2 linked regions of the Azospira inquinata genome follow. The protein of the gene in region 2 interacts with the protein of the main gene of each other region in a pairwise test. Links are inferred from orthologs where the notes say so. Each region holds a gene or a part of one and is shown on either strand. Other genes may lie near its edges.

Evidence for each region.
Region 1: the proteins of lpdA (region 2) and Azoinq_RS09250 interact in binary tests that used the Escherichia coli proteins (3 or more experiments, as listed by UniProt). The link is inferred for Azospira inquinata from one-to-one orthologs.

Annotation. Positions count from the first base shown.
Region 1 is NZ_CP064782.1:2,007,614-2,013,613, forward strand. The notes cover bases 2,206-5,151. They hold Azoinq_RS09250 (UvrD-helicase domain-containing protein), read left to right. Parts: upstream 2,206-2,514; coding sequence 2,515-4,788; downstream 4,789-5,151. Other genes in these bases: Azoinq_RS09255 (HD-GYP domain-containing protein), read right to left, coding at 4,970-5,151. Outside these bases: leuS (leucine--tRNA ligase), read right to left, coding at 1-1,381; Azoinq_RS09245 (hypothetical protein), read right to left, coding at 1,578-1,994; more of Azoinq_RS09255, read right to left, coding at 5,152-6,000. UniProt on the Escherichia coli protein: A helicase with DNA-dependent ATPase activity. Unwinds DNA duplexes with 3'-5' polarity. Translocates on single-stranded DNA with 3'-5' polarity. Initiates unwinding more efficiently from a nicked substrate than double-stranded DNA.
Region 2 is NZ_CP064782.1:826,941-832,989, forward strand. The notes cover bases 687-3,681. They hold lpdA (dihydrolipoyl dehydrogenase), read left to right. Parts: upstream 687-1,293; coding sequence 1,294-3,069; downstream 3,070-3,681. Other genes in these bases: aceF (dihydrolipoyllysine-residue acetyltransferase), read left to right, coding at 687-1,281; Azoinq_RS03665 (hypothetical protein), read left to right, coding at 3,325-3,681. Outside these bases: more of aceF, read left to right, coding at 1-686; more of Azoinq_RS03665, read left to right, coding at 3,682-5,004; ribose-5-phosphate isomerase RpiA, read left to right, coding at 5,089-5,766; phosphate signaling complex protein PhoU, read left to right, coding at 5,839-6,049. UniProt on the Escherichia coli protein: Lipoamide dehydrogenase is a component of the glycine cleavage system as well as of the alpha-ketoacid dehydrogenase complexes.

The sequences.
Region 1 (6,000 bases), 1.2 Mb from region 2 along the record:
CCGGCAGCACCACGGGCAGCTGGTCGTCGGGCACGGGCACGTCGCCGCAGCTGTCGCAATGGATCACCGGAATGGGGCAGCCCCAGTAGCGCTGCCGGGAAATACCCCAGTCCCGCAGGCGGAACTGAACCTTCTTTTCCCCCAGGCCCTTGGCGGCCAGATCGGCGGCAATGGCGTCCACGGCGGCTTCATAGGCTAGGCCATCGTATTTGCCGGAATTGACGCAGACGGCCCGGGTCTTGTCCCCGTACCATTCCTGCCAGCCGTCCAGACTGAAGCTTTCCCCTGCTGCGGCGATGACCTGCTTGATGGTCAGGCCGTATTTCTGGGCAAAGGCGAAATCCCGTTCATCGTGGGCCGGGACGGCCATGACGGCCCCTTCCCCGTAGCTCATGAGCACGTAGTTGCCCACCCACACTTCCACCTTTTCGCCGGTGAGGGGGTGCTGGACGAAGATGCCCGTGGGCATGCCCTTCTTTTCCATGGTGGCGATATCCGCCTCGGCCACGCCCCCTTTTTTGCATTCCTCAATGAAGGCGGCCAGTTCCGGATTGTTCTGGGCGGCCCGGGTGGCCAGGGGGTGTTCGGCGGCCACGGCCACGAAGGTGACCCCCATCAAGGTGTCGGCCCGGGTGGTGAAAACCCACAGCTTGTCGGCTTTACCGTCCAGCTCGTAGGGGAAGGCTAGGCGCACGCCGGTGCTCTTGCCGATCCAGTTTTTCTGCATCAGGCGTACCTGCTCGGGCCAGCCTTCCAGCTGATCCAGGTCTGCCAGCAGTTCTTCGGCGTAGGCGGTGATCTTCATGTAATACATGGGGATTTCCCGCTTTTCCACCAGGGCGCCGGAACGCCAGCCCCGGCCATCGATGACCTGTTCGTTGGCCAGCACGGTCTGGTCCACCGGGTCCCAGTTCACCGTGCCCAGGCGCTTGTAGATCAGGCCCTTTTCAAAGAGCCGAGTGAACAGCCATTGTTCCCAGCGGTAGTAGTCCGGCTTGCAGGTGGCGATTTCCCGTTCCCAGTCGATGGCGAAGCCCAGGCGTTGGAGCTGACTGCGCATGTAATCGATATTGGCGTAGGTCCATTGGGCGGGAGGCACCTGGTGCTGGATGGCGGCGTTTTCCGCCGGCATGCCGAAGGCGTCCCAGCCCATGGGCTGGAGCACGTTGAAGCCCTGCATCTGGTGAAAGCGGGAAAGCACGTCGCCGATGGTGTAGTTGCGCACGTGGCCCATGTGCAGCTTCCCGGAGGGATAGGGGAACATGGACAGGCAGTAGTACTTGGGCTGGGAGAGGTTTGCCACGGCCCGGGCGGCCTGGGTTTGAACCCAGTGCTGTTGGGCGGCGGTTTCCACGGCGGCGGCTTGATATTTTTCCTGCATGGGGTCGGGCCAGAATGAAGTGTTTCAAAGGACGAAATTATAACCGCTCGCCCCTCGGGCCTGGGACCGAATCACGGTGGGCCGGGCCGGGCGGGGCCGATGGCCATAAAAAAACGGCGTCAGGAGTGATCCCGACGCCGTCAAACAAGCTACAGACTACAGAGGAGGAGTTACTGCAATTCTTGCGGGGCGCCCTTTAGCTGCCGAAGCGCACATAGGGCTTGAACAGGCCGTTCCAGGTGTCCTGCCAGAACTTGGCCGCATTGACGGCGGCGGTCAGGCCGAACTGGGCCATGCGCCCCTGGTGACCCCAGATCCAGCTCATGTTGGGGGCGGCCTCCGCATAGGCGGCGGGCAGGGCCACACCGGTGAAGCAAGGGGGGCAGGGGGCTTGATCCGTGGTGCCCGTCTTCCCTTCCCGGGGAATGGCATCGTGGTCAATCTTGGCCAGGGTCAGGAGCCGTTCCAGGGCCTGACTGGCGAAATCGTTGCCGTCCCGCTGCTGGCAGAGGGTGGCGGCTTCTTCCTGGGCCCGTTGCCAGAGCGCGCGGGCTTCCGCTTCGCTCAGGCCCGCTTTGTGGGCGACCCAGGGCAGGATCATGGGTGTTTTCATGGTTTGCTTCCTTTCTGGTTATGTCCAGAACCGGCTCCCGGCCAGGCCGCGTTGGGAACGGTGAGTGGTCAGGAAGGGACGCCGGAGGAGGCGGGAAAGACGCTTATCTGCGCCCTCCGGTAGCCGTTTCTGTTGCATTGCAATACGTATTATAACCCACTGGATTTATAGGGTTACTGCGGATATTACGTAGGTAAGCCACGCCGTTTTGATCTTTGTTGCTGCGGCGCAACAAAAACTTCCCAGGGCCAAGTAGGGCGGGCCTGGGCGCCGGATGGACATTTTTCCCTCTGTCATGGAAACCGGGGAAGGCGGGGGAGCGGAGGGCGGTTACGGGGCAAAAAAGCCATGCCAGAGCTCATGGATGCTGTGGGGCGCGGGGAAAAACGGGGGAGGTTGGGGGGACTTCCTGGGGCCTCCCCGGAAAGTTCCGTCTTGCCGACCCCGTCGCTGACCACCGGCGACCGGGGGCAAGGCGCCTGGGGCGGCTATAATTCCCCGTCCTTCCGAAAGCCTTGCCATGTCCGACCTGCTTGCCCACCTCAATCCTCCCCAACTCCAAGCCGTAACCCTGCCGCCCCAGCACGCCCTGATTCTGGCGGGGGCCGGGTCGGGCAAGACCCGGGTGCTCACCACCCGCATCGCCTGGCTCATCTCCACCTCCCAGGTGAGTCCCCATGGCCTGCTGGCGGTGACTTTCACCAACAAGGCGGCCAAGGAAATGCAGGCCCGGCTGGCGGCCATGCTGCCCATCAACACCCGGGGCATGTGGATCGGCACCTTCCACGGTCTCTGCAACCGGCTGCTTCGGGCCCACCACAAGGAAGCCGGGTTGCCCGCCCTGTTCCAGATCCTGGACAGCGCGGATCAGCTGGCGGCTATCAAGCGCCTCCTGAAAAACCTCAATGTGGACGATGAAAAATTCCCCCCCCGGGAATTGATGAATTTCATCAACGCCCACAAGGAGCAGGGCATTCGTCCGGCCCAGGCCGAGGCTTGGGACGATTACACCCGGCGCCGGGTGGATTTGTGGAGCGAATACGAGGTCCAGTGCCAGCGGGAAGGGGTGGTGGATTTCGCCGAACTGCTGCTGCGCTGCTTTGAACTGCTGAGCCGCAACGAGCCCCTGCGCCGCCACTATCAGGAACGTTTCCGCCACATCCTGGTGGATGAATTCCAAGATACCAACCGGCTCCAGTACGCCTGGCTGAAGCTCCTGGCGGGCATGGAAGGGAGCGTCACCGGTGCCCCGGGGGCGGCGGTGTTCGCCGTGGGGGATGACGACCAGTCCATCTACGCCTTTCGCGGCGCGGAAGTGGGCAATATGCGGGACTTCGAGCGGGAATTCGCCGGGGACAACGTGATCCGCCTGGAACAGAACTACCGTTCCCACGGCAATATCCTGGATGCGGCCAACGCCCTCATCAAACACAACGAGGGGCGCCTGGGGAAAAACCTGTGGACCGACCAGGGGGCCGGGGAGCCTATCCGGGTCTATGAGGCCGTCTCCGACCTGGACGAAGCCCGCTGGATGGTGGAAGAGGTGCGGGAACTGGTGCGGGACGGGGTGCCCCGCAACCAGATCGCCCTGCTCTACCGCTCCAACGCCCAGTCCCGGGTGCTGGAACACGAACTCTTCACCCGGGCCGTGCCCTACAAGGTGTACGGGGGCCTGCGCTTTTTTGAACGCCAGGAAGTGAAACACGCCCTGGCCTATCTGCGCCTCATCGCCAATCCGGATGACGACACCGCTTTTCTGCGGGTGGTGAATTTCCCTGCCCGGGGCATCGGCGCCCGGACCCTGGAACATCTCCAGGAGGCCGCCCACCGGGGCAATTCCAGCCTCTACAACGCCGCCGCCGGACTGCCCGGCAAGCCCGGAGCCAGTGTGGGGGCCTTCATCCGCCTGGTGGAGGAACTGCGCCAGGAAACCCGCAGCCTGCCCCTGCCGGAAATGGTGGAACACGTGGTGGAACGGAGCAGTCTGGCCCCCCACTACCGCACGGAAAAAGACGGCCAGGAACGGCTGGAAAACTTGAACGAACTGATCAACGCCGCCGCCGCCTTCGTGGGGGACGACGCCAATCTGGTGGCCCTGGACCCGGTCTTTGTCCCCGGGGAAGCGGATCCCCTGGCCGTGGCGGAAGCGGGGGGCACGGAAGCGGCGCCCCTGGACCCGGCCTCGGAAACCATGCTGGGCCGTTTCCTCGCCCACGCTTCCCTGGAGGCGGGGGAACACCAAGCCGGGGAAGGCCAGGAGGCGGTCCAGCTCATGACCGTCCATGCGGCCAAGGGCCTGGAATTTGACGTGGTTTTCATCTCCGGCCTGGAACAGGGTCTCTTTCCCCACGAAAACGCCTTGCTGGACGCGGGGGGGCTGGAAGAAGAGCGGCGCCTCATGTACGTGGCCATTACCCGGGCCCGGGACCGGCTCTACCTCTCCCACGCCCAGACCCGCATGCTCCACGGCCAGACCCGCTATTGCCTGGTGTCCTCCTTCCTGGAGGAAATTCCCCCGGCCCTGCTGCTGCGCCTCAACCGGGCGGCGGAAACGGGCTATGGGGCAGGGGAATCCTCCCCCAGCTACGGAGGCTGGGACAGCGCCCCCACGGGCCCGGCCACGGTGCCGGGCAGCGGCCTGCGGGTGGGCCAGGGGGTGGCCCATGCCAAATTCGGTCAAGGGGTGATCGTGGCCTGTGAAGGCCGGGGGGCGGACGCCCGGGTCCAGGTCAATTTCGGCGGCGCCGGGATGAAGTGGCTGGCCCTGGAATACGCCAAGCTCACCCCTCTTTAAAGGCTGGCCCCAAAAACTGGCCGGGAATGGCCGTGGTTGGCTGATCTTCCTCGGCGGCCCCGGGAAAGGGGCGTCCGTATTGCTTGTACCCGGTGGGCGGGCCAGCAGGCTTGTCCATTAGCCTTTACCCCGGGGTGGCCCTTGTCACCCCCGTCTGCCAAGGCTTTCCGGGCGAGGGGCCCTAGCCCAGGCGCCCCGTCTGGTGTTCCGGCCGGTCCCCCACCTCCGCCGGGCGTAGGCCCAGGCGGTGCCGCGCATTGGCCACAAAGCTTTTGCGCGCCACCGGGTCCAGCAGGCCCCGGAAAAAGTAGTGGCGTATCCGCCCCGCCAGCAAATCCACCAGCCCGGCTTCGTCCAGGGCCTGAACCCGGGCGTAGAGCAGGGGGGCCTTGGCCAGAAAGGTTTGCAGAATGGCCGGGTCGAAATGGCTGCCCGATTCCCGGGCCATCATGTCCAGCACGATTTGCAGGCCCAGGGGATCTTTGTAGGGACGTCGGCTGGTGAGGGCGTCGAAGACGTCGGCCACGGCGAAAATACGGGCGTTGCGGGGAATGGCTTCCCCCTTCAGACCTTGCAGATAGCCGCTGCCGTCGTAACGCTCGTGGTGGAATTCCACCACCTCCCGGGCCGTCCCCAGCCACTCGGAGGGGGCCAGGATTTCCACCCCCAGGCGCACATGGCTGCGCATGATGGCGAATTCCTCCGGGGTGAGGGGGCCGGGCTTGAGCAGAATGGCGTCGCTGATGCCGATTTTGCCTACGTCGTGGAGAAAGGCGCCGATGATCAGGGAGCGCATGGCCTTGCCCTTCAGGCCCAGGGCTTCCCCCAGACAGCAGGCGTAATAGGTGACCCGGAAATTGTGGCTGTTGGTGTCCGAATCCCGCTTGGCGATGGCCGCCCCCAGCACCGTGGCCATTTCCAGGTTGCCCTGGAGCACTTCCCGGGAAGCCTTCACCATGTCCCGGTGCAGGGCCAGGATTACCGGATAGAGGGCCAGGGTAGTGATGAGCACCGCCCCCAGGGCAAAGAGAATGGTGCGCAGCAGATTGTCGTTGAAGCGGGCCACTTCCGCCGGGTCGGCCAGGAACACGGCCTCAAAATAGCCCGCCGCTTCCCCGTTGCGGCCGGGCAGGGGAATGAGGGCCTGGATCAGCAGGCGGCCGTCGGCGCTCAGCTTGGCGAAATGGCGGCGCCCGTCCCGGGGCAAATCCC
Region 2 (6,049 bases):
GCCCTGGTGGAAGTGACCGTGCCGGATATCGGGGACTTCAAGGACGTGCCGGTCATCGAGGTATTCGTCAAACCCGGTGACCCGGTGAAGGTGGATGACGCCCTGGTGACCCTGGAATCGGACAAGGCCACCATGGATGTGCCCTGCTCCGTGGCCGGGGTGGTCAAGGAAGTGAAGGTGAAGCTGGGGGACAAGGTGTCCCAAGGGGTCGCCGTGGTGGTGGTAGAAACCGCCGCCCAGGCATCCGCCCCGGCCCCGGCAGAAGCCCCCGCCGCCCCCTTCCGCATCACCCCCCCGGAATTTACCGGCCCGGCCCCCACCCAGCCCTACGCCCCGGCGGCCCTGGCCCCCGTACCGCCCCTGGGAGGCAAGACCCACGCCTCTCCCTCGGTACGGGCCTTCGCCCGGGAACTGGGGGTGGATTTAACCAAGGTGGCCGCCACCGGCCCCAAGGGTCGCATCCTCAAGGAAGACGTGACGGCCTTCGTCAAGGGCGCCCTGTCCGGCGCCGCTCCGGCTGCGGCTCCTGGCGGCTCCCTGGGCGGTGGGCTGGATCTGTTGCCCTGGCCCAAGATCGATTTCAGCAAATTCGGGGAAATCGACACCCAGCCCCTGTCCCGCATCAAGAAAATCTCCGGTCAGAATCTGTCCCGCAACTGGGCCATGATTCCCGCCGTGACCTACCATGAGGACGCGGACATCACGGACCTGGAAGCCTTCCGGGTCCAGCTCAACAAGGAAAACGAAAAGGCGGGCATTAAGCTCACCATGCTGGCTTTCCTCATCAAGGCCAGCGTCCGGGCCCTGCAGCAATTCCCCGAGTTCAACGCCTCCTTGGATGGGGAAAATCTGGTGCTGAAAAAGTATTTCCACATCGGTTTTGCCGCCGACACCCCCAACGGTCTGGTGGTGCCCGTGGTGAAAAACGCGGATCAGAAGTCCATCGTGGAAATCGCCCAGGAAAGCGGTTCCTTGGCCAAACAGGCCCGGGACGGCAAGCTCAAACCGGCGGACATGCAGGGGGCCTGCTTCACCATTTCCAGCCTGGGAGGCATCGGCGGCACCTACTTCTCCCCCATTATCAATGCGCCGGAAGTGGCCATTCTGGGGGTGAACAAGAATGTGATGAAGCCGGTCTGGGACGGCAAGGCCTTCGCGCCCCGGCTCATGCTGCCCCTCTCCCTGACCGCCGACCACCGGGTCATCGACGGGGCCCTGGCGACCCGCTTCAACGTCTATCTGGCCAAGCTCCTGGCGGACTTCCGCCGGGTCATGCTGTAAAGGGAGACGGATATGGATCTGATCGAAGTGAAAGTGCCGGACATCGGGGATTTCAAAGATGTGCCGGTGATCGAGCTGCTGGTCAAAGCCGGGGACACGGTCCAGGTGGATGACGCCCTGGTCACCCTGGAATCGGATAAGGCCACCATGGACGTGCCCGCCCCCACCGCCGGGATCATCCGGGAAGTGAAGGTGCAATTGGGGGACCGGGTTTCCGAAGGCTCGGTGATCGCCCTGGTGGAAGCCGTTGCCACGACCGCCTCCAGCCAAGGGGAAAGCGCCCCGGCGGCCCCCGCCGCCGCCCCCACGCCAACGGCCAGTGCGCCAGCCCCGGAAGCGGGCAGCTTTGCCGGCCAGGCGGACGTAAGCTGCGACATGGTGGTGCTGGGCGCCGGGCCCGGCGGCTATTCCGCCGCCTTCCGGGCGGCCGACCTGGGACTCTCCACCGTACTGGTGGAACGTTACCCCACCCTGGGGGGCGTCTGCCTCAACGTGGGCTGCATTCCCTCCAAGGCCCTGCTCCACGTCGCCCAGGTGCTGGAAGAAGCCCAGCATCTAAGCGCCGCCGGGGTGAGCTTTGGGGCACCCCAGGTGGATCTGGATAAGCTCCGGGAACACAAAAACCGGGTGGTGGGCAAGCTCACCGGCGGTCTGGCGGGCATGGCCAAGGGCCGCAAAGTGCAGCATCTCCAAGGCCTAGGCCGCTTCCTCGACCCCCATCATCTGGAAGTCACCGCCGCCGACGGTACCCGTCAGGTGGTGCGCTTCCAGAAGGCCATCATCGCGGCCGGCTCCCAGCCCGTGGCCCTGCCCTTCATGCCCAAGGACGATCCCCGGGTGGTGGATTCCACCGGCGCCCTGGAACTGCGTACCCTGCCGAAGAAAATGCTGGTCATCGGCGGCGGCATTATCGGTCTGGAAATGGCCACGGTGTATAGCGCCCTGGGGGCCCGCATTACCGTGGTGGAACTGGGGCCCAAGCTCATGCCCGGGGCCGACCGGGATCTGGTCAAGGTGTGGGAAAAGAAAAATGCCCCCCGCTTCGACCGCATTCTCCTGGGCACCGGGGTCACCGCCGCCGAAGCCAAACCGGAAGGGGTGGAAGTCACCTATTCCACGGGGGAGAAGGAAGCCTTCGACCTGGTACTGGTGGCCGTGGGGCGCACCCCCAACGGCAAGAAAATCGCCGCCGAAGCCGCCGGAGTAGCCGTCACCGAACGGGGCTTCATCAACGTGGATGCCCAGCTGCGCACCAACGTGCCCCACATTTTTGCCATCGGGGACATCGTGGGTCAGCCCATGCTGGCCCACAAGGCGGTCCACGAAGCCCATGTGGCGGCGGAGGTGGCGGCTGGGGAAGTGCAGGGCAAGGCGGAGCTGGCCCGGGCTGCCTTCGATGTGCTGCAAATTCCCAGCGTGGCCTACACCCATCCGGAAATCGCCTGGGCAGGCAAGACAGAGGAACAGCTCAAGGCGGACGGGGTGGCCTACGAAAAAGCCCTGTTCCCCTGGGCCGCCAGCGGCCGGGCCATTGCCAACGGGGCGGAGGACGGCTTCACCAAGCTGCTCTTCGACCAGGCCAGCCAGCGCCTACTGGGGGGCGGCATTGTGGGCATGGGGGCCGGCGACCTGATCGGGGAAGTGTGCCTGGCCGTGGAAATGGGCTGCGATGCGGTGGATATGGGCAAGACCATCCATCCCCATCCCACCCTCTGCGAATCCGTGGGACTGGCGGCAGAAGCGGCCCATGGCAGTTGCACCGATCTGCCCCCGGCCCGGAAAAAATAGGCCCGTTTCGGGTATACCCACGCCGCCTGCGGGCGGCGTTTTTTTTTGGCCTCGTCCCCATCCTGTCTGCGGAATTGCTGCCCATTTTGGTAAAGCCAAGGTAAAAGGGTATAAATGTCAAAAATTTGTGGAATGGGTCACTGACATAGCTAGCTACCCGGGGCTAAGATAATCGGCCAGACAAAAGTCATAGTCCCCTAATATTTCCGGAGTTCGCCGCCCCCATCGACGACCCCCCAAGGCAGCCACCGCCCCATGTTGAACTGGATACTGTCCCGTATTCGCTCCGAAGACGTGAGCCACCCCCTGGGCAGCGAAAAAGCCATCGCCGCCTATCTGGCCCAGGTCCCCGTGCTCAATCCGGGCAAGACCTTGCAGGAGCTGGGCCTGTGGCTGGGCAATCCGGACCGGCTGGCCGCCGAATTGCCTCCCACGGCCCTAGCCCGGGCGGTGGAACGCCTGGACGAATTCGCCCAGCCCGCCGCCGTGCTGTGCCTGGATGCCTATCTGGCGCAAAAGCAGCAGGACTACGCCGCCGAGCAAAGCCTGCGGCCCCTGGAAACCTATTTCCATCAGGCGGCCCTGGCCAACCGGCTGACCCTGGACCGGCTCCTGCTGGTCTTCAAAGACCCCAAGCAACGGGAAAGCAACCGGGCCACCCTGGCCAATTTCGCCGTGCGGGCCATGTACGCCCTGGTGCAGGAAAAGAAGCTGACCCGCTTCACCTACCGGGAAATGGACGCCACCTGGTGGGAGGCAGTGCACCAGCTGCTCTACCTGGCCCGGGACATCGGCATCATCCACTACATCCAGCCCCCCTATCCGGATAGCCCAGCCCTCACCTCCGTCTGGCGGGAATATCTGGCCGGAGTCTTTCTGGAAGTGGCGCCGGTCTCCAATCTCACCCCCCTGCGCCTGGAAGTGACGGACCGCCTCATTCACCGGGTCAGCGAACATTTTCTATTTGTGGACAGCTTCTCCCCCCACACCCCCTACCGTATCCGTCTGGATGGGGATCAGGGACCGGAGCGCTGCACCCCGGATCAGCCCAGCGGCCCCACCTGGCGCCATTTCGGCGCCGGTGCGGCCCACGCCCAGCTGATTCGCCTGCGGGCCACCATCCAGCTCAGCAAAGAAATTCCGGAATGGCTGGAAAGCAGCCACGCAGACCTGCTGGACATTCTGGATGTGCTGCAACTGCTGATCCAGCATTGGTCCCTGACCCCGCCCCGCCGGGAAAAGGAGCGGCAAAAGGTAAAGCGCCCCCTGCTGGTGGTGTCCGGCCTGCAAACCATCCGCCGGGCCCTGGCCGCCACGGAATTCGCCAAATCAGGCCGCCGCCTGGACTATGAGGGCCACATCCGGGTTCTGGACCTGCAACGGGAGGGGGGCGCCCGTCCCTCGGAAGTGCCGCCGCCCCCCCAGAATCCGGCGGAAGTCCTGGCCCTGCTGGAGAGTACGGGCATCCGCAGCGTGGTGGAGGAATGGGACAGCGCGGACGTGAGCCCGGGGGGCATGGGGGTGCGCTTTCTGTTCCGCAAGCCCTGGCAGGCCATTGGTGCCCTGGTGGGCTACCGCTGGCAGGACGAACTGGAATGGCGGGTTGCCGTCATCCGCCGCCTGGGCCGCAGCCACGGGGTACCCAACGCAGGCCTCAGCCTCTTCCCTGGCCAGCCCCTCTGCGCCCAGATTCAGCTCATGGATCAGGAGGACGACAGTCCCTGGAGCCAGCAGGCTGGGGATGGGGGCAAGAGTGGCTTGCAGGACGCCATTCTCCTCAGCCCGGAGCACCGGATGCTGCTGGTGCCACCGGACACCTTCCGGCCGGATCGGCGCATTGATCTGGTAGTGGGGGGAAAGCGCTACCCGGTGCGTCTGGCCGGGCTCCAGGCCCAGGGCGGCGACTACGAACTGGTGCTGTTCCGGGGCGCCTGAAGCCCCGGTTGGGGCGCTTTTCCCGGACGGCCCGGGCCGGCTCCGGTAAAATGACTGGCCTCTTCCACCCATTTTTCCCTCCCCATGACCCAGGATGAATTGAAACAGGCGGTGGCCAAAGCGGCCGCCGATTACGTGAACCGGACCGTGGCCGATGGCGCCATCATCGGCGTCGGCACCGGTTCCACGGCCAATTATTTCATCGACGAACTGGCCAAGGGGGCATCCCGCTTCAAGGGCGCCGTAGCCAGTTCGGAAGCCACGGCCAAGCGTCTGGCCGGTCACGGCATCCCGGTTCTGGACCTGAATGACGTCACCGACCTGCCGGTCTATGTGGACGGGGCCGATGAAGTCACCCCGGGCCTGCACATGGTCAAGGGCGGCGGCGGCGCCCTGACCCGGGAAAAAATCGTCGCTGCCGTGGCCCAAACCTTCGTCTGCATTGCGGACGGCTCCAAGCTGGTGACCACCCTGGGCAAATTTCCCCTGCCCGTGGAAGTCATTCCCATGGCCCGGGCCCAGGTGGCCCGGGAACTGGCCCAGCTGGGGGGTACGCCCCGGCTGCGGGAAGGCTTTGTCACCGACAACGGCAATGTGATCCTGGATGTTCACGGCCTCACCATCACCGACCCGGTCGCCCTGGAAAGCCGCATCAACCAGATCGTCGGCGTGGTGACCAACGGCCTCTTCGCCTGCCGGGGTGCCAATCTACTGCTCCTGGGCACGGCGGACGGGGTGCAGCAACTGGAAGCCCGGGTTTAATTGGGGCTGCAACTTTCCTGTCACAAACCTCTGCTAAGTTTGCCGGTTCCCATCCCCCGAACGGCAACGATCATGGACGCTATGAGCGAACACACCTACAAGCAATTCGACATTGAACTGGAAACCCTGCGCACCCGAGTGCTGCAAATGGGCGGGCTGGTCGAACAGCAGGTCAAAAAGGCCATGGAAGGCCTCTATGAAGGGGACACGGGTCTCCTGGAACTGGTAGTCAAGGAAGACGCCCGGGTGAACCAGCAGGAGGTGGAGCTGGACGAGGCCTGCA